One region of the Shewanella sp. A32 genome, then DNA from elsewhere that is predicted to be linked to it. Evidence: predicted binding sites of a transcription regulator. Region 1 holds the regulator's gene; each other region holds the start of a gene.

What was found. The regulator LexA, encoded in region 1, represses DNA repair genes until DNA is damaged. The targets are predictions, from matches to a motif close to TACTGTATNNNNATACAGTA.
Region 2: a site for LexA is predicted at 3,754-3,773, ahead of PY479_RS13490 (YebG family protein). Genes of this name have one in related genera too.
Region 3: a site for LexA is predicted at 3,589-3,608, ahead of recG (ATP-dependent DNA helicase RecG). Genes of this name have one in related genera too.

The regions. Positions count from the first base shown of each region.
Region 1 covers NZ_JARFTS010000011.1:94,748-102,145, forward strand. Annotated here, with positions in the region: tRNA gene PY479_RS10245 (tRNA-Gly) at 82-155, opposite strand; gene mtr (tryptophan permease) at 269-1,516, opposite strand; gene plsB (glycerol-3-phosphate 1-O-acyltransferase PlsB) at 1,516-3,936, opposite strand; gene lexA (transcriptional repressor LexA) at 4,088-4,708, shown strand; gene PY479_RS10265 (SulA-like leucine-rich domain-containing protein) at 4,705-5,190, shown strand; gene PY479_RS10270 (glycosyltransferase family 39 protein) at 5,283-7,004, opposite strand; gene PY479_RS10275 (VTT domain-containing protein) at 7,001-7,398, opposite strand, start outside.
Region 2 covers NZ_JARFTS010000020.1:27,764-35,161, reverse strand. Annotated here, with positions in the region: gene prc (carboxy terminal-processing peptidase) at 1-2,043, opposite strand, end outside; gene proQ (RNA chaperone ProQ) at 2,084-2,752, opposite strand; gene PY479_RS13495 (GAF domain-containing protein) at 2,988-3,446, opposite strand; gene PY479_RS13490 (YebG family protein) at 3,461-3,742, opposite strand; gene PY479_RS13485 (paraquat-inducible protein A) at 3,881-4,558, shown strand; gene PY479_RS13480 (paraquat-inducible protein A) at 4,545-5,168, shown strand; gene PY479_RS13475 (MlaD family protein) at 5,161-7,398, shown strand, end outside.
Region 3 covers NZ_JARFTS010000003.1:13,458-20,855, forward strand. Annotated here, with positions in the region: gene PY479_RS03345 (RidA family protein) at 1-1, shown strand, start outside; gene PY479_RS03350 (hypothetical protein) at 63-542, opposite strand; gene PY479_RS03355 (AMP-binding protein) at 787-2,445, shown strand; gene PY479_RS03360 (calcium/sodium antiporter) at 2,587-3,516, shown strand; gene recG (ATP-dependent DNA helicase RecG) at 3,625-5,700, shown strand; gene PY479_RS03370 (DUF3014 domain-containing protein) at 5,874-6,764, shown strand; gene PY479_RS03375 (beta-ketoacyl synthase chain length factor) at 6,962-7,398, shown strand, end outside.

The sequences.
Region 1 (7,398 bases):
GCTTGGCTGAGTCGCATTTTTATTAAAGCAGAAGATAGCGCTAACGCACGCATGAGTGAGGAAATATCAAGAGAAATCGATTGGAGCGGGTGAAGGGAATCGAACCCTCGTATGCAGCTTGGGAAGCTGCCGTTCTACCATTGAACTACACCCGCAAATGACGTGACTGCATCGCAGTGGCACCATAAATTACTGACTTTAAGCACAAAGTCAAGCGGCTTGCCATCACACTGACAAGCCGTACCGACAACCGCTCAAATTATCCGCGTTATCCGCGAAATTGCGGCAAAATATCCGCCATCACCAACAGATGACATGCTGCGGTTAATACGCCAAACGCGACGATTACCACAATTAACGCGGTGCCACCAGGTACCTGGAAACGTTTAGCTTCGGCAAACATCTGCCGAGAACGGTAAGCCATCAGCGCTGGCACTATCACAGCCCAGATAGTGGCCGCGAGCGCTGCGAAACCGATTGCGATCAGGAAGCCGTTCGGAAACAACACCCCCATAACTGTTGGGGGAATAAAGGTGACCAACGCGGTTTTAATCCGACCAATGCGGCTATCATCGAAGCCAAACAGATCTGCCACATAATCGAACAAGCCCAGCGTTACTCCTAGGAAAGACGATGCAACCGCCAGGTTTGCGAATAAGGTCAACATGGTATCCAGCATTCCGGAGGGCATAGTTTTACTCAATGCCGCCACCAGTACGCCCATGTTGCCACCCTGCTCAATAATTGCCGAAAAAGCACTACGTTGCAGGTTCCCCATGGTCGCCACCAGCCACCCAAGATAGATAACCAAGGCGATGAAGGTCCCGATAAACAGTGCCTTAACGATCAATGCTGGACGATGGCCGTAATACTTCACCAAAGATGGGACGTTGCCGTGATAACCGAAGCTTGCCAGCCCGAACGGAATGGCTGCCCACAGGTAAGGTGTAAAGTGTTGTGGTCCGTCAGGCTGCCACAATTTCACACTGTCTACCCCGGAAAATAGATGACCAATCGCCAACAGGAAACTAATCACCATGCCGCCGATCATAATGGAGGTCACGCGATCAACGGCTTTGGTACTGATAAATACAATTACCGACAACACCAGCGCAAACATCAGCGCTGCGGCGCTCTGCGGCAGACTCACCCCAGAGCCGGCGAGATAGTGATTGACGATAGAACCGCCGCCGCTGATATAGGCATAAGTCAGGATGTATAGCACAAAGGCAATGGAGGCCCCATTCAGGACCCGCCAGAACTGTCCGAGGGTCTTGCGGGTCAGGGTGTCAAAGCTGGCGCCGGGTTCAAAATGCAGGTTAGTTTCCAGCAGTAACAGCCCGGACATTAACATGCAGAACCACACCACCAGCAACATGACGACCGAATAACCAAACCACATACCGGCGCCAACCACTGGCAGAGAAAACATGCCGGCACCGACAGTGGTACCCGCAATAATCATTGCACCGCCAAGCAGGGAGGGGGCTTTGGCGCTGACATCCTGAGTGTTCATCAAGACTCCTGTCTTATCTGGATACTATCCTCAATGGTTTTACGGATCTCTGGCCGCAACAGCAGATTGGTGTAATCCCGCATCTGGTGGATTGCCTGCTGGTTGTCAGAGCCGCATAAATACCCCAGCTCCTTCAAACGGATGCTGAGCATGGCATAAAGCTTCTTATCGTAAAACTCTGGCGCAGTGATACCGTGCAAAGCCCCCAAACGACTGGCTAGCAGATGACTCTCGCTTTCCAAATCGCCCCGCTCAATTTCCGGATGCGCCGATAATAAATTAAAAATAATGGCATAACGCTGTAAGGTCTCGCCCATTGTCTCGGCAAGCAAGCCTAAGGTGTTAATACCGCTTTCGGTTACCTTTAACGTCCCCGGTGTCAGGTAACCGGCTGCTTCAAAACGTTGTAATATCGCATCGATATAATGCGGCAACGCCTTTTGTCCCATGAACAGTTCCGCCTGCAGTAACGCGAAAAACTTCGGCAAAACGTCCCGTAGCTGTTCCCGACTGCTCAGTTCTGCACGCAGCAAACAGCTGGCAACCAATGCCGGGATCGCAAACAAATGCAGCACGTTGTTGCGATAATAAGTCATGGTAATTGCGACTTTTTCGTCAATCGAAACAATATCACCAAGTCCATCATTATCTACACAAAATTTATTCAGCTCTATGCCCTGGCGCAATAATTCATGACCATCGCCTTCGGCCACCGAACCATAACTGGTATAAGGCACCTGCTGCAGCAGATCCAAATAGAAATCCAGTTGCGCTTCTAACGTCTTACGCGCTAAGGCATGTTGCTTGGTGGACAACAACACCAGACTAATCAGGGCAACCGACGTGGCCGCAGCCGCATCGTTGATATGTGTCATCACTCGACTGGCAAGATTATTCACCATCGGGGTCAGCCATACGGGCTTTTGATCCGGCTCAGCGGACATTTCATCACGCCAATCAGGAGCCGCAGCGGTTAAAAAGCTTTGCAGGTTAATCGGTTCGCCAAAGTTCACATATACCCGGCCAAAGTTACCTAATTTACGCACAGCACCGAGGACCTGCCATACTGACTCTTTTTGCTTCTTCCGTCCGCTAAGCTCTTTCAGATAGGTCGCCACTTCCATCACATGGTCATAGCCCAGATAAACCGGGACTAAGGTTACAGGCCGATCAATGCCACGCAGTACAGAATTGACCGTCATCGCCAGCATCCCGGTTTTAGGTGACAGCAATCTGCCAGTGCGGGAACGGCCACCTTCGGTGAAATACTCTACCGAGTAGCCCTTAGCAAACAGTTGATCGAGATATTCTTTAAATACGGCGGTATAGAGCTTATTGCCATTGAAACTCCGCCGAATGAAGAATGCCCCACCCCGTCGGAATAACGGCCCGGCCGGCCAAAAATTGAGGTTAATCCCTGCGGCAATATGCGGTGGCACCATGCCTTCGAAATACAGCAAGTAAGACAGCAACAGATAATCCATGTGGCTACGATGGCACGGTACATAGACAATTTCATGGCCATCATGATGCAGTTGCCGCACATGCTCCGCGCCTCGAATAGAAATCCCGCGATAGAGCTTGTGCCACAACAGCGTGAGTAGTCGTTTGGAGACGCGAATGAGACTATCAGAATAGTCAGCGGCGATTTCGTCCAGATAAGCTTCGGCCTGAGAACGCGCTTCTATTTCGGTGCTCTTCTTGCTGTCCGCTTCCTCTTTGATTGCCTTGATCAGATTTTCTGACTGCAGCAGGTCGGCAAACAGTGCCTGCCGATTGGGCAATACCGGACCGGTCATCACTTTACGCTGACGGCGGAAATGTACCCGAGCCACCCGCGATAATTTATGTGCAATCGCTTGGTCGGTGCCATGTTCATCCGCCATGAAGCGCAATGACACCGCATTGGAAAACTGCACAAAGTTGTCACGGCCAAGAAAAAGGATCATCAGAAACTTACGCAGCCAGGTAGGGTTCTCCCGCTCAAATACCGCAGCGCGCATCGAGTCGTCTTCTTTGCCAGGGGTACGTCCCCAATAAAGGCTTACCGGCACCAGCTGGATATCCAGTGAACGGTCAGATTTATGCAGATTTAACAGTTGGGTAAAGCTGTTAAGAAACGGCAGTATACCTTTGCGGCTCCCGAACAGCGGTTTAGCCCCTTCCAGGCAAACCACACGTGGCAAGTGTTCATCACCCACCACGAGAGGAGCGTACGGACTTGGCAATCCCAGCTTATCGGTGACATCTGCTAATGCAGCAATATCACTGAGGGATTCGGTTTTCACCACATACGCCATTGGTTTTGATGGATCCAGATTCAAGTCAGTGAATGGATCCTGCGGCACAACCACTGTGTGCACCAGCTGCCGCTGCAGCCAACGCAGCGATGTGCGCCAGATTGAGTCTTGTTTGGACATCGTGTTGTTAGAATCTAAACCTCGGTCAATGACCCCGTAGAATACCAGAATACGCTAAGGCTTAGCCAACAGTCTGATAACTGGTTAATACTTGCGCTATCAAAAATACTGTATATACTAACAGTTACTGTATGAAAAAACAGGAATCAATATGAGACCACTGACACCACGACAAGCGCAAATACTGGAGCTGATTAAGCACAATATTGCCGAGACCGGTATGCCGCCAACACGGGCCGAAATTGCCAGTCGTTTAGGCTTTAAAAGCGCAAACGCGGCAGAAGAACACCTTAAAGCACTGGCAAAAAAGGGGTGTATTGAAATCATGCCGGGTACCTCCCGCGGTATCCGATTACCTATAGATGAAACCGCTCAAGAAGAAACCGGCTTGCCGCTAATTGGCCAGGTAGCCGCTGGTGAACCTATTCTGGCGCAGCAACACGTAGAGCAATATTACCAGGTGGATCCGGCCATGTTTCATCCCAGTGCCGATTTTCTGTTACGCGTACGCGGTGACAGTATGAAAAACATCGGCATTCTTGAAGGCGATCTGCTTGCCGTGCACAAAGTGCAAGAAGCGCGTAATGGACAAGTTGTGGTTGCCCGCGTTGAAGATGATGTCACCGTTAAGCGGTTTGAAAAGAAAGGCAACATCGTTTTACTACATCCTGAAAATGATGATTATCAACCGATTAGAGTGGACCTCACCTGTCAGCCACTGACCATTGAAGGTCTGGCCGTAGGCGTAATTCGTAATGGAGACTGGCTATGAGCATTGTGATGGGTAACGCCCCCAGACATCCGGGGTTATGGCAGGAAGCGATTTATCCGACTGATAGCGCCTGGCAGCAAATGGGGATTGCCAATTTAACGACACGCAGTCATGGACGTCAGGAATTACAGCAGCTGAGTGCACAATTGGCACAATTAAGTCAGCAGGGCCGCTGGATTGTGCTGATTAATCCTGAGAATGCCATAGGTTACAAAGAACTGCTCGCGCGGGCTGGAGTGAGGATGGATCGCGTATTGCAGGTTCGCGCCCGCGACGAAGTTGAAGCCTTGTGGGCCACAGAAAAAGCACTGACCAGCGGCACTTCCAGTGCGGTGATCAGTTGGGTCGAACAGCTGGATCACAAAGATAAACGTCGATTGCAGCTTGTTGCCAAAAGTGCACGGGCCATGGGAATTGTGCTAGAAACCAGTTCCTGTGCGGATAATGCAACTCCACTTCCCCGATTGCAGGCCGTGCATTAACCGCACCTATTAATTTGATTCCTCATACAGCAATAAAAAACCGCAGATGTCACTGCGGTTTTTTATTGCCTGTCATCTCACTGATAGTCCACTTATTCTGCCATCCATTTTCCCGGACGCTCAGTATGATAAATCTCAACGCGCTCAGGTTCAGGACATGTCGGCAGCAACGCGTCCGCGCCCAACAAGTACCAATCGATACGATGAGCTGTGCCCATATTTTGCCCTTTCGACATATCAAAACACTGCAATTTGTCATCACCAGGTAGCAGCAAATAACGTTTATCACCCTGTTGCATCCAACGCCAGGCGTTACGTTCTTGCTCAGATAGCGGTGCCAGATAACTGAAATGCGTAATGTCGAGCGGTGAAAACAAAATGAACTGCTCTTTAAAATGGAGCAAACCGAGTTGGGCGTCGTTACCTATGACTTCAGCCGTATGCTGCAACACCGCTTTGGGTGTACGAACTGAATCTAATAGCTGATAACCCCAGGTAGCAAACAACATCCAACCAACAAATGTCATGGCTCCGGCGCGGATTAGGGAAAATGAACGGCGTGCCCATCCCAGTATCACCAACCATAGCACGGCCATCACTATGAGGAAGTAACCAAACGCCGCTAGGTTGTCAGTGTACTCATCCAATTTGTTCAGCAGCCAGGGCATTTCCATCACGGCCATCACGCCCAGTGCCAGGGTTAACCCACTGACCAGCCACAGCAGTCCGGTCACTAGCCATTCAAACCAGCGTCTTTGTCCCACACCTTGCAATGCAGCAGCAACGGCCAGAGAGGCGATAGGTAGTGCCGGTAAAATATAAAGGTTACGTTTACCTGGACTGATACTAAAAAACAGCACGACCAGCGCTACCCAAGCCAACAGAATGACAATCTGCGGATCAGCCTTTATTTTTGCAACAAACGTCTTCCAGTGCGCGACCGCGAGAAATGGCAGCGGAAACCATAACCAAGGGATCACACTGACAATAAAGAAATACCACGGTTTAATATGGTGCCAGGCATTAGCGTAACGATGACCGGTTTGCTTAAACAGAATATTGTTCATGTAAGCGGTGTATTCCGGCGAGCCATTGTGTAACACCGTCAACACCATTGGCACCAACCAAGCAGCAATAACAGCCAACATGACCAAAGGCCCTAATGCCGCCCGCCACTTCCAACTAGGGCGATAAAGTTGTTGGCGCCAAGCATAGAACCCTAAAGGCAACAACATCAATAATGGCAGAAAGCCAACCCCTTTGGTGATGACGCCAAGGCCCATAAACGCCCAAGAAACAAAATACCACCGCCAATTCGGACCAAGCATAAAGTGACGGATCAGTCCGTAACAACCTACGGTAATCCAACACATCACCATGGCATCTATCTGGGCACTTTTCACTTGCACCAGAAACTGTGGTACCAATAACAGCAACAATGCAGCGTTGCGTCCGGTGCGAACATTCCACAATTTGGCACCAAGGTCATACACCAGCATCACGGTCAGTAAGCCACAAAATGCGTTGGGTAACAGGAAAGCTAATTTGAGGTTTCCTAAAATCAGATAACAAAGCGCAATGGCCCACATGAATACCGGTGGTTTGTCCGGATAAAATTCACCACCGCGACTGGGAAACAGCCACTGGCCATTAGCCACCATTTCACGGGCTGCTTCTACGAATCTCGGTTCATCAGCTGGCCAAGGAGAGCGCAGACCGACACCGATCAGCATGACCACGAGGGTCAGCCAGAACAGGGCCCAGAACACTCGGCGATAGTCGTCTGAGTCAAACGGTTTGAACAGGAAATTCATTTAACAGTCTCTTTATCTTCGGTAATCAGCTCGTCTACCTGATGTTGTAAACGACTGCGATATAGATAGGCGCCGATAATACTGGACACTAAAAACAGCACGATGCTGATGCTTAGTTGAATATGATCCGATAACCCCAACCCGGCACCTGCAAAGGAAAAAATCAGCATCTGCGGTAAATAGCCGATGGTACTGCCAACCATAAAGCCTCTGGCGGGTACGTGGGTAGCTCCCGCGAACAGGTTAGTCAACAAATTGCTGCCGACCGGTAACAAGCGGATCATCAAGACTTTGAGCCAGGTATTGCGGATCACCAGATTTTCAAACTTTTGCAGTCTGCGACCAAAACGACGTTGCAGACTACTGCGGAAGGTCAGTCGTGCCACATAGAAAC
Region 2 (7,398 bases), on a different contig from region 1:
TTCGTAGTCCACCATGTCGAGCGTAACATCTACCGCTTCGTTGAGGAAGGTGTCCGGTTCAGCGATTTTCTTCTCTTCCTCACTAACACCATCCTCATCTTCTAGCGATTTTAATGGCTTAAGGCCATGTACCTGACGCCGTTCATTTAAACGGGCTAATGCTTTCGCATCTTCTTGGTCACGATCTTTCAAACGTTCGCCCTCAACCAGAGACACACTTTTCTCTTTATGATGCTGCTTGAATTCCTTAATGTCATCCAGGATATAGCCGAATTCGACGCTATTCTTAACGCGCTGCTCATGGCGCTGCTCAAGACTGGCGATCATCGGTTTAGTCACTTCATTTAACGGCTGATAGTCCGCGGGTGGTACCTGATCCCAAGGTAAGGCATTATCTTCTTCAGACTCACCATACTCGCCGGGTTCTAATGCACTTGGGAACGGAATATCTGGCGTAACCCCTTTCCGTTGAGTGCTGCCCCCATTGATACGGTAGAATTTCGCTATGGTATACTGTACATGGCCAAGCGGCTTGTCATACATATCGTAAATACGTTCAAGACCACGGTGTTGCTGCACAGTACCTTTACCAAAGGTAGATTCGCCAACAATCAGCGCACGACCATAATCCTGCAATGCTGCGGCAAAAATCTCTGACGCTGAAGCGGAGTAACGATCAACTAAGAGCGTTAAAGGCCCGGCGTAATAGGTTTTGCCATCATTGTCATTGTTTTCACTAATCCGACCGTTAGCGTCGCGGATCTGCACCACTGGACCTTGATCAATAAATAATCCGGTCATCAGGGTCGCTTCAGTCAGCGCTCCACCACCATTGCCGCGCAGGTCAATGACAATGCCTTCTACATTATCAGCCTTCAATTTTTGCAATTCATTGGCGACATCATTGGACAAATTCATGTAGAAGCCAGGAACGGTAATGACACCTATCTTGCGATGGGCATAAGGACCGGTTTCAGGCTCAATGACTTTTGACGCTGCAGCACGATCTTCCAAACGGATTTTATCGCGTGTCACGGTGACCAAAAATGGCTTGGCATTCGAGCCTCCTTTCTTCGGCAACACCTGTAAAGTGACTTTGCTGCCTTTAGGCCCTTTAATCAGCTCTACCACATCGTCAAGACGCCAACCAATCACATCAACAATTTCGCCATTATCCTGGCCGACACCGACAATCTTATCGTCAACGGCTAACTTACCACTCAGAGCAGCTGGGCCTCCGGCGACAAGACTTTTAATAATGGTATAATCGTCTTCCATCTGTAATACAGCACCGATACCTTCAAGGCTGAGATTCATTTCCATCTCAAAGCGTTCGGCATTACGTGGTGACAGATAGCTTGTATGCGGTTCGATAGAACGGGCAAAAGCGTTCATCACCCCCTGGAAAACATCTTCGCTGTTGGTCTGCTTCATCCGTTTAATGGCATTGTTATAACGTTTGCCAAGAATATCGACTGTCTCAGGCCAGGTTTTGCCGGTTAACTTGAGACTCAACGCATCATATTTAACACGTTCACGCCATAACTCATTCAGTTCAGCTTCTGTTGTCGCCCATGGTGCGTCTTTGCGATCAAACACATATTTGTCACCAGGTACATCAAAATTCATCGGTTTATCTTTATCGAGTAAACTCAGCGCGTAGGCAAAACGTTCATAACTACGTTGCTGCACCAGATGAAACATCTTGTATGCGGGTTCTAATTCGCCACTTTTTATCATGTCATCAAATTGGGTGGCGTATGGCTGCATACTGTCTACATCACTCTGCAACAGTATGTTGCGACGATAATCCAGCTGCTCTAAAAAACGATTAAAGATCTTTTTTGAAAAGGCATCGTCAAGTTCGATACGATGGTAATGGGAACGAGTAAACAGTCCAGCCACACGCTTGCTGGTAACCTGATGTTGTGGTTCCTGATGTAAATCGGGCAACTCGCTGACAGGAATTGTCGGTGATATAGCAAACGCCGGGGTTCCCAACAGCATACTGACCAGTGACGCTGCTATAATAATCTTTCGCATCAGCAAGTTACTCCTTTATCTTTACTTGGTTTTGGGCACACTACAGCAGTATATGCTCTGCGTGTACCTTGACAGTCAAACCTGAATCCAGCTGAACATGAACATCTTCTTTATTAATGTTCTGAATGACGCCACTCACCGGGTTAACACCCAGTTTGACATTCACTCGCTGTCCTGGGTTCAACTTTGACAGTGTAGCTGGTGCAAGTTTAACCGCAGGCTGGGCAGCCTGGGGGCGTGGAGCAGACTTGGGAATAGCGACTTTTTTGCTATCCGCATGCGGTTTACGACGCATCTTAGCTTTCGCTGGTCGAGCAGCTTTGTCTTCCTCGGCCGCCACCTTACCTTCTGCTTTTGCGGTTTCAACACGTTTGGCTTTCGCTTTTTCCTGACTCTCTTTCAGAGTAGCCCGGGCGTGCTCAACATGTTCAGCTTCCAATTCTCCGCAGGGATTACCATCCAGATCTACCCGCTGCGCACCTTCCTTGAGAGACTTCAGATAACGCCAACTATTGGTATAACGCCGCAGGGCAACACGTAGTTGGGTTTTACTGACTCTGGAATCGTTGGCCAACCTTTCTGCCAAATCCTGAAACAGCCCGATTTTAAGTGGTTTGGCTTCACCTTCAGCAATAAAACATAAAGGAAAGGTTTCATACAAATACGCCAGAATGGCATTGGTGTCGGTCAACTTTTCTGTTGATTCCATATTACTTCCACGAATTACAGGGGACTCAGGCATTGCTGGGCCTGGTCGTTAGTTCTTTTTATCCCGGAGGACAACCTACAAATTAGCACGCCTTCAGCATTTACCAAAGGGGTGGTTAACCTTAACAATTGTAATGCGTTATTGCCAAGATGATTAACCTTCGTGCATTTAAGCGGCCTATTATAAGCCGCGGCGCACCGAATGCGACTATCAAATGCACAAAATCGCACGGCTTTTAAGCAAACAAGCAACTTTCGAAGGTCTTTACCAACATTTCCAAGCCCTGTTGATCGTCTTTATCAAACCGAGCGAACAAGGGGCTATCAATATCCAGTACCGCCACAACCTGTTGGTCACGTCTAACCGGCACCACAATTTCAGAATTACTGGCGGAATCACATGCGATATGGCCAGCGAATTGATGAACATCAGCCACCAACTGAGTAATGTCTGTTGCCGCCGCAGTTCCACAGACCCCTTTTCCCAATGGGATCCGAGTACACGCCACTTTACCTTGAAATGGGCCCAGGACTAATTGGTCGCCTTTCATAAGATAAAAACCGACCCAGTTAAGGTCGTTCAGGTGTTCATTGAGTAATGCGGAAAAGTTGGCCATACCGGCGATTAAATCGGTTTCGCCTTCAAGTAGCGCGGCCGCTTGTCGGTTAAGCGTGTCGTAAAACTGCGGTTTCATGCAACATTCCTGAATTAAACATCATCAACTTTCTTTTTCGGTGTTTTGGCCACAGGGTCAGTTTTGACCGGAGCGCCTTTAAGTAACGAAGCCAGCGTATCTTTATTGGCTGCCATATAAAAAGCAAGTTTTTCTGCCGCTGTATCATCAATTGTTGCTTCACTGGCCTGAATAAAGGGTAACAGGTTATCTGCAATGTCGAGCATCCTGTCATAAGCATCAGCTTCCTTCTTGGAAGTAAACGTCATCTTTTCCACCCCTTCTCTGACCACAACAAACTGGGTAATTACCGCCATGATCTTCCTCACACTGTGTAAATATACAGTACCAATCGTGACATAATTTCATCCACAGATGCAAGAAGTTCTCGGTATCTGCTAACATCCCGACAGTACCCTTTGTACAGACAACTAATTAAGTTCTCCGTTATGCGCATGGACACTAGGGGGAATGACGATTCCCCGTCCCATTATAATCGCAATTCTGCCTCACCTAATTGTGCGCTTGTGCTTTGCCGTGCCTGTGATTTGGCCGTAAGCCGCCGTGCACTACCCTCTGGCGTGCGCGCGATATGCCCGCGTTGTAAGACACCACTTTACGATACGCCTTACTGTGCGATTGATGGGGTGTTGGCAATGTGTATTGCGGCGTTGATTCTCTACATTCCCGCCATGCTATTGCCAGTACTAGAGATGCATTTTATTGGCAGTGTCCGCACCACTACCGTGTGGCAAGGCGCCTTAGCTGTTGCCGATCAAGGCTATTGGGTAGTGGGGCTCGCCGTGTTGATTGGCGCGGTAGTCGGGCCTGGATTATTGATCACCTCAATATTCGCACAAATGCTGATTATCAAAACTCACTATTACCGTCGGCCGAGTGGCCGTCGAATACTGGTAGTGTTATTGCGCTATCACAAGCTGTTATCCCAGCTGTCGATGCTAGAAATCTATGTTATTAGTTTTCTCGTGACTTCATTCCAACTGTCTGATTTTGCAGATGTCTATTTTGGTATGGGCACATTCTGCTTTACTATGTTGTTCTTGATCGTGCTGTTTATGTTAAGGGAATACAAGTTGGAGCACATGTGGGGTTATCTGAATGAATTCGAATAACAACATTCAAGGCAAAGATATTGGCTTATGTAGCTGTCACGATTGTGGGCAACTTAACAATGCTGCTGAAAGTTATTGTTTGCGCTGTGGTGCCAAATTGCAGTTGCGTGACTTCAGTAGTTTGCAACGTAGTTGGGCACTCTTGATCACTGCGGCCATCTTGTTAATTCCGGCTAATGTATATCCCATTACAACACTCACGAAAAGTGGGCGGGTTACTCATGACACCATTTTTTCTGGGATCCTGCGACTGGTCCATTCAGATATGCTGCCGATCGCGATTATCGTGTTCACGGCCAGTATTCTGGTACCTTGGTTGAAAATTATTGGCCTCGGTATCTATTTGTCAGCCATCAGTTTTAATCTCAAATTTTCCAAAACCAAACTGATGGTGGGATTTCACTTAATTGAATGGATTGGCCGTTGGTCAATGCTCGATCTGTTTGTTATTTCGTTAACTGTCGCACTGGTGAATATGGGCCAGATACTCGATGCTAAGCCTGCGCCTGCTGCGACAGCGTTTGCGCTAGTTATTTTGTTTACTCAGGTGTCCGCAAAAGTGCTGGATACTCGTCTGCTATGGGATCAGCTGGAAAAGCAAGATGAATGAATTTGAACAACCCCAAGTGGTGCGAAAAAAACTATTTTCCCCAGTATGGCTGCTGCCGTTAATTGCGTTGGCACTGGGAGCCTGGCTAGGTATTAAAAGTATTCGCGAATCAGGTATTGATGTGCGCATCCATTTCCCCAGCGCCACGGGTATTGATATCGGCAAAACACTGGTGCGTTATCAAGGCCTGAATGTGGGCAAAGTGGTGGACGTATCCATTGATGACGAACTGAAAGGCGTTAACGTCGATCTGTTGATGGATTACCGAGCACAACCGCTACTCAGAGACAACAGTAAATTCTGGTTGGTAACCCCCAAAGCCTCCATCACCGGGGTGGAAGGACTGGATGCTTTGTTTTCAGGGAACTATATCGGTTTATTACCCGGCGATGGTGACTTTCGAGATCATTTTGAAGCTGCGCAGGAAGCCCCCCCCGTTTTGCCAGGCAACGATGGCCTGGTGGTGGAATTAAGTGCAGAAAAGTTAGGCTCATTAGATGTGGGCTCACCCGTATTCTATCGGCAGATCCCGGTGGGTGAAGTGGTGAGTTATCGCCTTGACCCACAACATAAAGTATTACTGAAAGCCTATATCCAGAAGCAATATGCATCACTGGTTCGTAAAGATTCGCACTTCTGGAACGTTTCTGGCGTTCAAATTGATGCGTCTTTATCCGGTATCAAGGTGAATACTGCAAGCCTGGCATCATTGATTGCGGGTGGGATCAACTTCAGTTCACCAACGAATTCACCTGAAGCAGAAGCGAATCAAGGCTACAAACTCTATGCGAGTCAACAAGAAGCCAATGGTGGCGTCCGCTTCGTGCTGACGGCCACCGATGCTGATGGGATAAAACGCGGGACAGATATTGTCTACCGCGGCGTCATGGTGGGCGAAGTTGAAAACGTAGTTGCCGATAAAAATACCGTGGCCATCCATACGCGTCTGGATGCTCCCTACTCCGAATTATTAGGTAGTGACGCCCAATTCTGGCGCGAAGGCGCAGATATCTCGTTGAGTGGCATCAAACATGCCGGTCGGTTAGTGAGCGGCGATATCATTCAGTTTTTGCCGGGGAGTGGCAGTCCGAAAGATCATTACTCTTTGGCAAGTAGCGCACCTAAAATCGATAGCGATAGACCAATACAGCTGACGCTGACCGCAAGCGAAAACCCCGGCGTCAGTCGTGGCGCAGAAATTCGCTATCGACAAGTGAAAATTGGTGAAATAACTGAAGTACGGTTAGCAGACGATTTTAATGCCGTGCTATATCGCGCCGAGATCTTACCTGAGTTTAAGTCGCTGTTAAGCAAAGGCAGCGATTTTATTGCTGAAGCCGCCTTAGACTTCCAAGCGTCACTTGATGGTGTTCAATTAAAAAGTGGCGATCTGACCACATTGACAAAAGGTGCGGTCAGTTTACATCGTAGCGCCAGTAAAAAGGCGTTAGATTTGACAAAAGCGATCCCGCTATTTGCATCGACATCAACCGCCAATGATTACTATCGGCAAGGACAAAAGATTAAATGGACGCTTTATAGTGATAATGCAGCGTCTGTCGCCAGTGGCTCACCGATCTATTACAAAAAAATGCAAATAGGATCGGTATCAGCGGTTGACTGGCAGGCCAAAACTGACCGTTTTGCCATAACGTTGGCGGTGGACAGTACCTTCGCACCACTGCTAAAAAGTCACGTCGTCTTCTGGCAGAATGCCGCCCTCTCTGTTGATGCCAGCTTAAGCGGTATCAAAATGGAAATGGCGCCTTTAAAAGGCGTTATCAAAGGCAGTATCTCGCTGGCGAAAATTGACGCTGACGATGTTGATAGCCAACAACTTTACGCCTCAGAAAGCTTGGCGGTGAATCAAGCACAAGCGATTAGCTTGATACTGCCTACTGAAGCCGCACTCAAATCTGGTGCAGCCATCCGATATCAAGGTATGCAAATTGGTGAAGTCACACAAGTTGTGCTTGATGCCAATCTGCAAAATCTGTCAGCCACAGCCTATCTCTATGGCCGTTACGCTAACGCGTTTATGCGAACCGATAGCAAGTATCTGCTACAACAAGCGCAAGTGTCTCTAAAAGGTATTGAACACCCAGAAGCCTTGCTCACCGGTGATTTTATTTCAGCAATGCCCGGACATAGTGACACGCCGAGTACCCGCTTTACCGTGCCGTTAAATAATGACAATTATGCTGCAGCTGATGCATTGCATATTCAACTG
Region 3 (7,398 bases), on a different contig from region 1:
ACGCATATCATTCGACTTAAAAAAGGCGCTATACAGCGCCTTTTTTAATTTCAATCATCCGCTTACTGATTGTCTTTCGCGGTTACGGTTACTGGCGTAATACCTGATTGCTTAAACCAGGTTTCGGCGCGTTGTTTCTCAGCGGCGGTAGGTACATATTCCACCCAATTATCCTGTTCGGATTTGCGATACCGCAGGCATTGTTTTGCGACATCAAACTGATAATAAGGGAACACTTCTCGCAAATTAAAGAACGCTGCCGGGGCGAACAAGATGATATCGGTTGCCAAATATCCGCCGTTAAATTTTAGGGGTAACACGCCATAAAAAGGCTGCTGTCCCGGTTGAATCGCCTTAAACTCATAATGCCCAAAACTGGTGGTTGCCAACGTCTCTGTGCGTGGTGCATCCTGCCCTTTGGCATCCTTGATATAAATTGTCGTGTCAGGCTGCATCGCTGTCAGTGATGTGGTTGCTGAACACGCCCCCAATAACATTGCCATCCCCACACAAGCCGTTAATTTTATAAATTTCAGTTCCATTGATGTGCTCATAATTGTTGTGATATTCGTGCGCTAAATTAGCGGAATTCGACAACCAAAACCCCGAGGGCGACCACATAAAAGCAACTTAGGAAATCAGGCAGAGATCTCATCGGATTTGCACCTCGGTTAATTGCCCGCCATAATCAAACAAGTGTTTTATATTTTTAGAAAACAGAGAGTTTCGACATAATGCTGCTGGTTTTGGGGCAAGTAGCGAATGGTTAACTTAAGGGGAAAACCCATGTCAGCTTCTTATAAAAGTCCAGTGGAAATGCTCAATCAATGGGCAGAGGTTCAGGGCGATGCCGTATATCTGCGTCAACCCATCAAAGGGCAATTCCGTGATTACAGTTGGCGCCAGGTGCAACAAACAGCACAACGTCTAGCAGGGGCGTTACGCCATCTGGGTTATGAGCCAGGAGAGAAAATAGCACTGCTATCAAAAAACTGTGCCGAGTGGTTTATCACTGACTTAGCGCTGATGCATGGTGGCTACATTAGTGTACCTATCTACCCCACAGCCAATGCCGATACTATCCGTTATATTTTGGAGCACAGTGGTTGCAAAGCCATATTTGTCGGCAAATTGGATCACTGGGCAGATCAGGAAGCCGGCGTCGGCGGAGAGCTATTACGCTTGGCATTACCGTATGAAACGATGCCCGCACAATACCAATGGCTGCAGTTATTGAATATGGGGCAGCCATTGGTGGATGCGCCGCTACCGGCCGCCGAGCAAATAATGACACTTATCTATACTTCCGGCTCTACCGGTAAGCCTAAGGGCGCGGTACAGACATTTGCCAGTTACAGTTGGACCTGCAATGCCGTCGTGCGAGACTTAAAAGCCTCACAGGAAGATCGCCTGCTTTCCTACTTGCCACTGGCCCATATTACGGAGCGGGTCGCGATTGAGGGATCATCGTTTTATGCCGGCTGTCCGGTCGCTTTTGTGGAAAGCCTAGAAACCTTTGTCGCCGACGTACAACGCATGCAACCCACAGTATTTTTCTCAGTGCCGCGGCTGTGGACCCTGTTCCAGAAAAACATTATCGATAAAGTCGGCAGTTTCAGAAAACTCAATCTGCTGCTGAAAATTCCGCTATTGAACTGGCTGGTGAAGCGCAAGATCCACCAAGGTCTGGGCCTTGGTAAGTCACGACTGTTGGGCTCAGGTTCCGCCCCGATCCCACCTTCATTAGTGCACTGGTATCACAGTATCGGGCTGGACATCTGCGAAGCCTGGGGCATGACCGAAAACTGTGCGTATTCCATTATTAATCATCCATTTGATGCCAGCAAAATCGGGACCGTTGGGAAGCCAATTGTTGGCTGTCAAATCAAACGCTCCGCCGACGGTGAGTTATTAGTGAAAAGTCCGGGGCTGATGCGGGAATACTATAAAGCACCAGAAGCAACAGCTGCTGCCTTTGACGAAGAGGGCTATTTCCGCACCGGCGATCTCTGCGAAATCGATAAAGATGGCTGCGTCAGTATCACCGGCAGGGTGAAAGATAATTTCAAAACCGCCAAAGGCAAATACGTCGCTCCAGTGCCGATTGAGCGCAAGCTGGCACAAGACCCGCACGTAGAATTGCTGTGTGTCATCGGCTCAGGACTCCCGCACCCGGTCGCCTTGATACAACTGTCTGAAGGAGCCATGCTGCAGCCACGGGAAGAGGTGCGTAGCTCCCTTAAAACCACACTTGATGCAATCAATCCGAATCTGGAATCCCACGAAACAGTCGATGCATTGATTGTGGTTACTGAACCCTGGACGATTGAAAACGACGTGTTAACACCGACACTAAAAATCAAACGGCATGTACTGGAACAGCGCTATACCGCAAAGGCAGAGAAAGTCCGCGGTGCGGTGGTGGTTTGGGAAGATGAAATTTAAAGCATGACAATCCGCACGATCCCGGCGTTTGCCGGGGTCTTTTTGACATATTCTGTCGAATATTCCTTGCTTTGCCAAGCAAACTCCTTATGCTGACACTCCAGCGCCATTCGCCAAATCAACTCGTGAGCTGTAATAAACATGCTGATTTTTTTGTCAATTCTCGGTGGTTTTCTGATCCTTACTTTCGGAGCAGAGGCATTGGTTCGTGGTGCCAGTGCCATTGCCTTACGCTTGGGCGTTACTCCGCTAGTGATTGGCCTGACCATCGTCGCCTTCGGCACCAGTGCCCCTGAATTGGCGGTCAGTGTTAAATCCGCAATGGCCGGCAGTCCCGGCATTGCCTTGGGAAATGTGATCGGCTCCAACATTGCCAACATCGGTCTGATCCTAGGACTAACCGCACTTATTCGGCCTGTAGGTGTACAATCTCAGATGGTTCGCCGCGACATTCCCCTGATGATTGGGGCCTCGCTACTGGTGTGGTTACTGCTACTTGATGGATTGCTCGGGCTAGTCGATGGCTTAATATTGTCACTCTTGCTGCTGGCCTATCTGGTGCACAGCTATTACAGCGCGGGCGCAGATGACACTGAAGAATTTGAAGCCGGACCTCGTAATCCGCTGTTATCCATATTACTTATTGTTATTGGCATCGCATGCCTGGTCGGCGGTGGCGTATTGTTTGTTAACGGCGCGGTAGATCTGGCCCGTGCGTTTGATATTAGCGAAGCCGTGATCGGTCTGACAATCATCGCTATCGGTACCAGTATGCCGGAACTGGTTACCTCGATGGTTGCAGCCATGAAAGGACAAAGTGACATTGCCATTGGTAATGTGGTCGGGTCTAACCTATTCAACCTGCTGGGGATCCTGGGGATCACCGCATTGGTACATCCGATTAGCGCGGCCGGCTTCAGTATTCTGGACTTTGGCGTAATGCTGGCGCTGGCAGTGGTATTGCTGCCATTGGCGCACCGCGGTTACCGCATTGGCCGCCGTGATGGCATGCTGCTCTTGCTCGCATATCTGGGTTATATGGCATGGCTGGTGAGCCACGCATCAGCCTAATGGCAACAACAACTAGTATTTGTCGTGGCTGGCGAAAATAAGTACATTGTCAAAGGGGTAATCTTTGATAATATATGTATAAATTCACAGTAATCCGGTGCTAACGTTTTGCAGAGACTGGATCTTATTCCCATCACCGAGCTCAAAGGCATTGCGGCCAAAATGGCCGGCAAGCTGGAAAAGCTGGGAATTCACACAGTACAGGATCTGCTGTTCCACCTGCCGCTGCGCTATGAAGACCGTACCCGTATCTATGCCATCGCCGAGCTACATCCCGGCGACTATGGCACCATAGAAGCAGAAATCCAATCCAGCCAGATTATCAATGGCCGTAAGCGCATGCTGACCTGCAATGTTCGCGATGCCAGCGGCACGATGACGTTGCGCTTTTTCAACTTTTCTGCGGCCCAACGCAACGCCATGCAACAAGGGCTGATGATCCGTGCTTACGGTGAGATACGCCATGGCAGTCACCATGCAGAAATCATTCATCCCGAGTACAAAATCTTTGCGACCGGAGAGCCACCAGCCCTCAATGAAAGTCTGACCCCCATTTACCCCACCACTGAAGGACTGAAGCAAGCCAGCTGGATCAAGCTCAGCAGCCAGGCATTGGCGTTGTTACAAGAGGGCGGACTGCAGGAACTGATCCCCGAAACCCTGCGCCCCAATCAACTGAGTCTGGCAGCAGCGGTACGGCTGCTACACCGGCCGCCCGCCGACGTGGATATCTATCGCCTCATGCAAGGACAACATCCCGCGCAGCAACGGCTGGTACAAGAAGAGTTGCTGGCGCATAACCTGAGCATGTTGAAACTAAGGCAGCGCAGTAATCAGGATAAAGCGGTGTCGTTGCCAGCGACCGGACAGTTACTTAGGCCATTTTTAAAGCGTTTGCCATTTCACCCCACCAGCGCGCAGCAACGCGTTGTAGCCGATATCAACCGTGATATCGAAAAACCGCAGCCAATGATGCGTCTGGTGCAAGGCGATGTGGGCTCAGGTAAAACGCTGGTTGCGGCAATGGCAGCATTACAGGCGATTGAAAACGGCTATCAGGTGGCAATGATGGCACCAACCGAGTTGTTGGCAGAGCAGCACGCCCTTAATTTCAGCAATTGGTTTACGTCATTGGGACTAAAAGTCGGCTGGCTGGCCGGAAAACTTAAAGGCAAGCTCCGCGAGCAATCGTTGCAGGAGATTGCCGACGGCAGCGCACAGATGGTCATCGGCACACATGCTATCTTTCAGGAACAGGTACAGTTTCACAAGCTGGCGTTGATCATTATCGATGAACAACATCGGTTTGGCGTACACCAGCGCCTTGGGCTGCGGGAAAAAGGGGCAATGCAGGGTTATTACCCACATCAGCTGATCATGACCGCCACCCCGATCCCAAGAACGCTGGCGATGACTGCTTATGCGGATTTAGATACCTCGATTATTGATGAACTTCCCCCAGGCAGAACGCCGGTGACCACGGTGGCGATCAGCAACCACCGCCGACAGGAAGTGATCGAGCGAGTGCGGCGCGCCACGTTGGACGATGGCCGTCAGGCATATTGGGTCTGTACCTTAATTGAAGAATCGGAAGTGCTACAGTGCCAGGCCGCAGAAGATACCTGGGAAGAATTAAAAGCCGCGTTGCCCAATCTACATATCGGTCTGGTCCACGGTCGAATGAAAAGTAGCGAAAAACAACAGGTAATGGACCGTTTTAAACAGGGTGAATTGAATCTGTTGGTGGCAACCACTGTCATAGAAGTAGGCGTTGATGTGCCCAACGCCAGCCTGATGATTATCGAAAACCCTGAGCGCTTGGGACTGGCGCAGTTACATCAGCTGCGTGGCCGGGTGGGACGCGGCGCGGTGGCCAGTCACTGTGTATTGATGTACCAGCCACCACTGTCGCAGACAGCAACCAAGCGTCTAGGTGTGCTCAGGCAAAGTAACGACGGTTTTGTCATTGCACAGCAGGATTTGGAAATACGTGGTCCAGGAGAAGTATTGGGCACCCGCCAGACTGGGCTGGCAGAGATGAAAGTGGCCGACTTGGTACGAGACCAGGCATTAATTCCACACATTCAAAAACTGGCGCAGCACTTGATGCAACAAGCACCAGAAAACGTTGATGGCATTATCCAGCGCTGGTTAGGAGATCGACAACAATATGTTCAAGCTTGATCAAAAAATAAACATTTGTTCAGCCAACATTAAAACAATTTGCCGCACAATGTTCGGCAACGAATTATGAAACATAATAATCCCTGCCAACCAGGGGCAGTTTGGTGGACAATCACCACAATATTGGCAGAATGAGGGGGCGCTCCTCACTGTTTGTGAAGAAAGGAAATCCTATGCAAGTCAATGAAGAAGATAGAATTGCTCCTGGGAAGCAGGCATCCGGTGGCAACGGTGTAATCTGGGTGTTAGCGCTGCTGGTCATCGTCCTCGCTGGAGGCGGCTGGTATTACTTGACCAAAGATGAAAGTGCCACAGAAACGCCGCAGCAGAGTGAAGAGCAAGCTGCGGTCAGTCTGCCAGATACCGCACCAGAACAGCCACTACAAACAGACGCGCCGGTACCTGAACCGGAAGCTCAGCCACAACCTACTGCGGCAGCGCCGCAAGCACAAGAAGAGGCAGCCAAACCAGCTGCCGAGCAACTGCCAGCACTTGCTGATAGCGATAAGTTTGTGCACGATAAAGTGGTACAAATGGCCGATGGCATGAATATCAATCCATTACTGAATGACAGTGACATGGTGCGCCAGTTCGTGGTCTTTGTAGATAATCTGGCGCAGGGTGAATTGGCACGTAAAACCAGTCCAATGAAAGCGCCCACCCAAAAATTTACCGTATCAGACATCACTAACAAGACGTACCTTGATCCTGACAGCTACCATAGATACGACGTCTACGCGGATTTTCTCAGCGGTCTTGATGATAACCAGTTACTGGCCACCTATAAGCAGATGTCACCGTTATTGGAACAGGCATTTGCCGAATTAGGTTACCCCAATATGACCTTCAATCAGCGGTTACATCAGGCGATGAAAGTGCTATTGGGCACCCCAATAGTGGACGAGCCCATCGAACTGTATTCCATCAGCGTCAACTACAAGTTCGTTGACCCTAAGCTCGAAGCATTGCCCAATGCCCAAAAATTGTTGATCCGTATGGGCCCGGATAACACGCGTAAAATCAAGAAAGTATTGCGACAACTCCAAACACTGTTGCCTCAATAATGCGAAAAGCCCATGTTACTGCATGGGCTTTTTTGTTAACTGCAGAAGCTTCTGTTAACAAATGGCTTCTGCAGTCTCTGTCAATCAATGTAAAATACCCGCTTATACTGAATTCAACACAGGATGAGTTCTTGCCGGAACCAAAGGAGCTGTTCAACATTCCTGGGGATTTTGGCAGGCAGTTCAGAGACAGCACAGTGCAACTAACGTTCAGCATTCTCAGTTGGGGAGCCTGGTCTCCCGACTATCAACAACGTCAGGACTGGCAGCAGTGGCAACAGGCCAATGGTGCTACGCCGGTGCATACTGCTGTGCCGCCATTGCAGCAAGTGCCCTCCATGCAAAAGCGCCGGTTCAGCAGGCTGACGAAAATGATGCTAGAGGCTGCCTTTATGGCGCAACCGCAGCCCGATTGCCGCTCAGTGTTTGCCTCACGCCACGGAGAACTCCATCGCACCATAACGCTGCTGGAAGAAATGCTGCAACAACAACCCTTGTCACCCATGGGGTTCAGCCAGTCCGTGCATAACACCGCCAGTGGTGTCTTTGGTATTCTCACGCAAGATCAGGCTCCATCTACGTCTATTGCGGCAGGCCGCAATACCTTAAGCCAGGCACTGGTCGAAACCTGGAC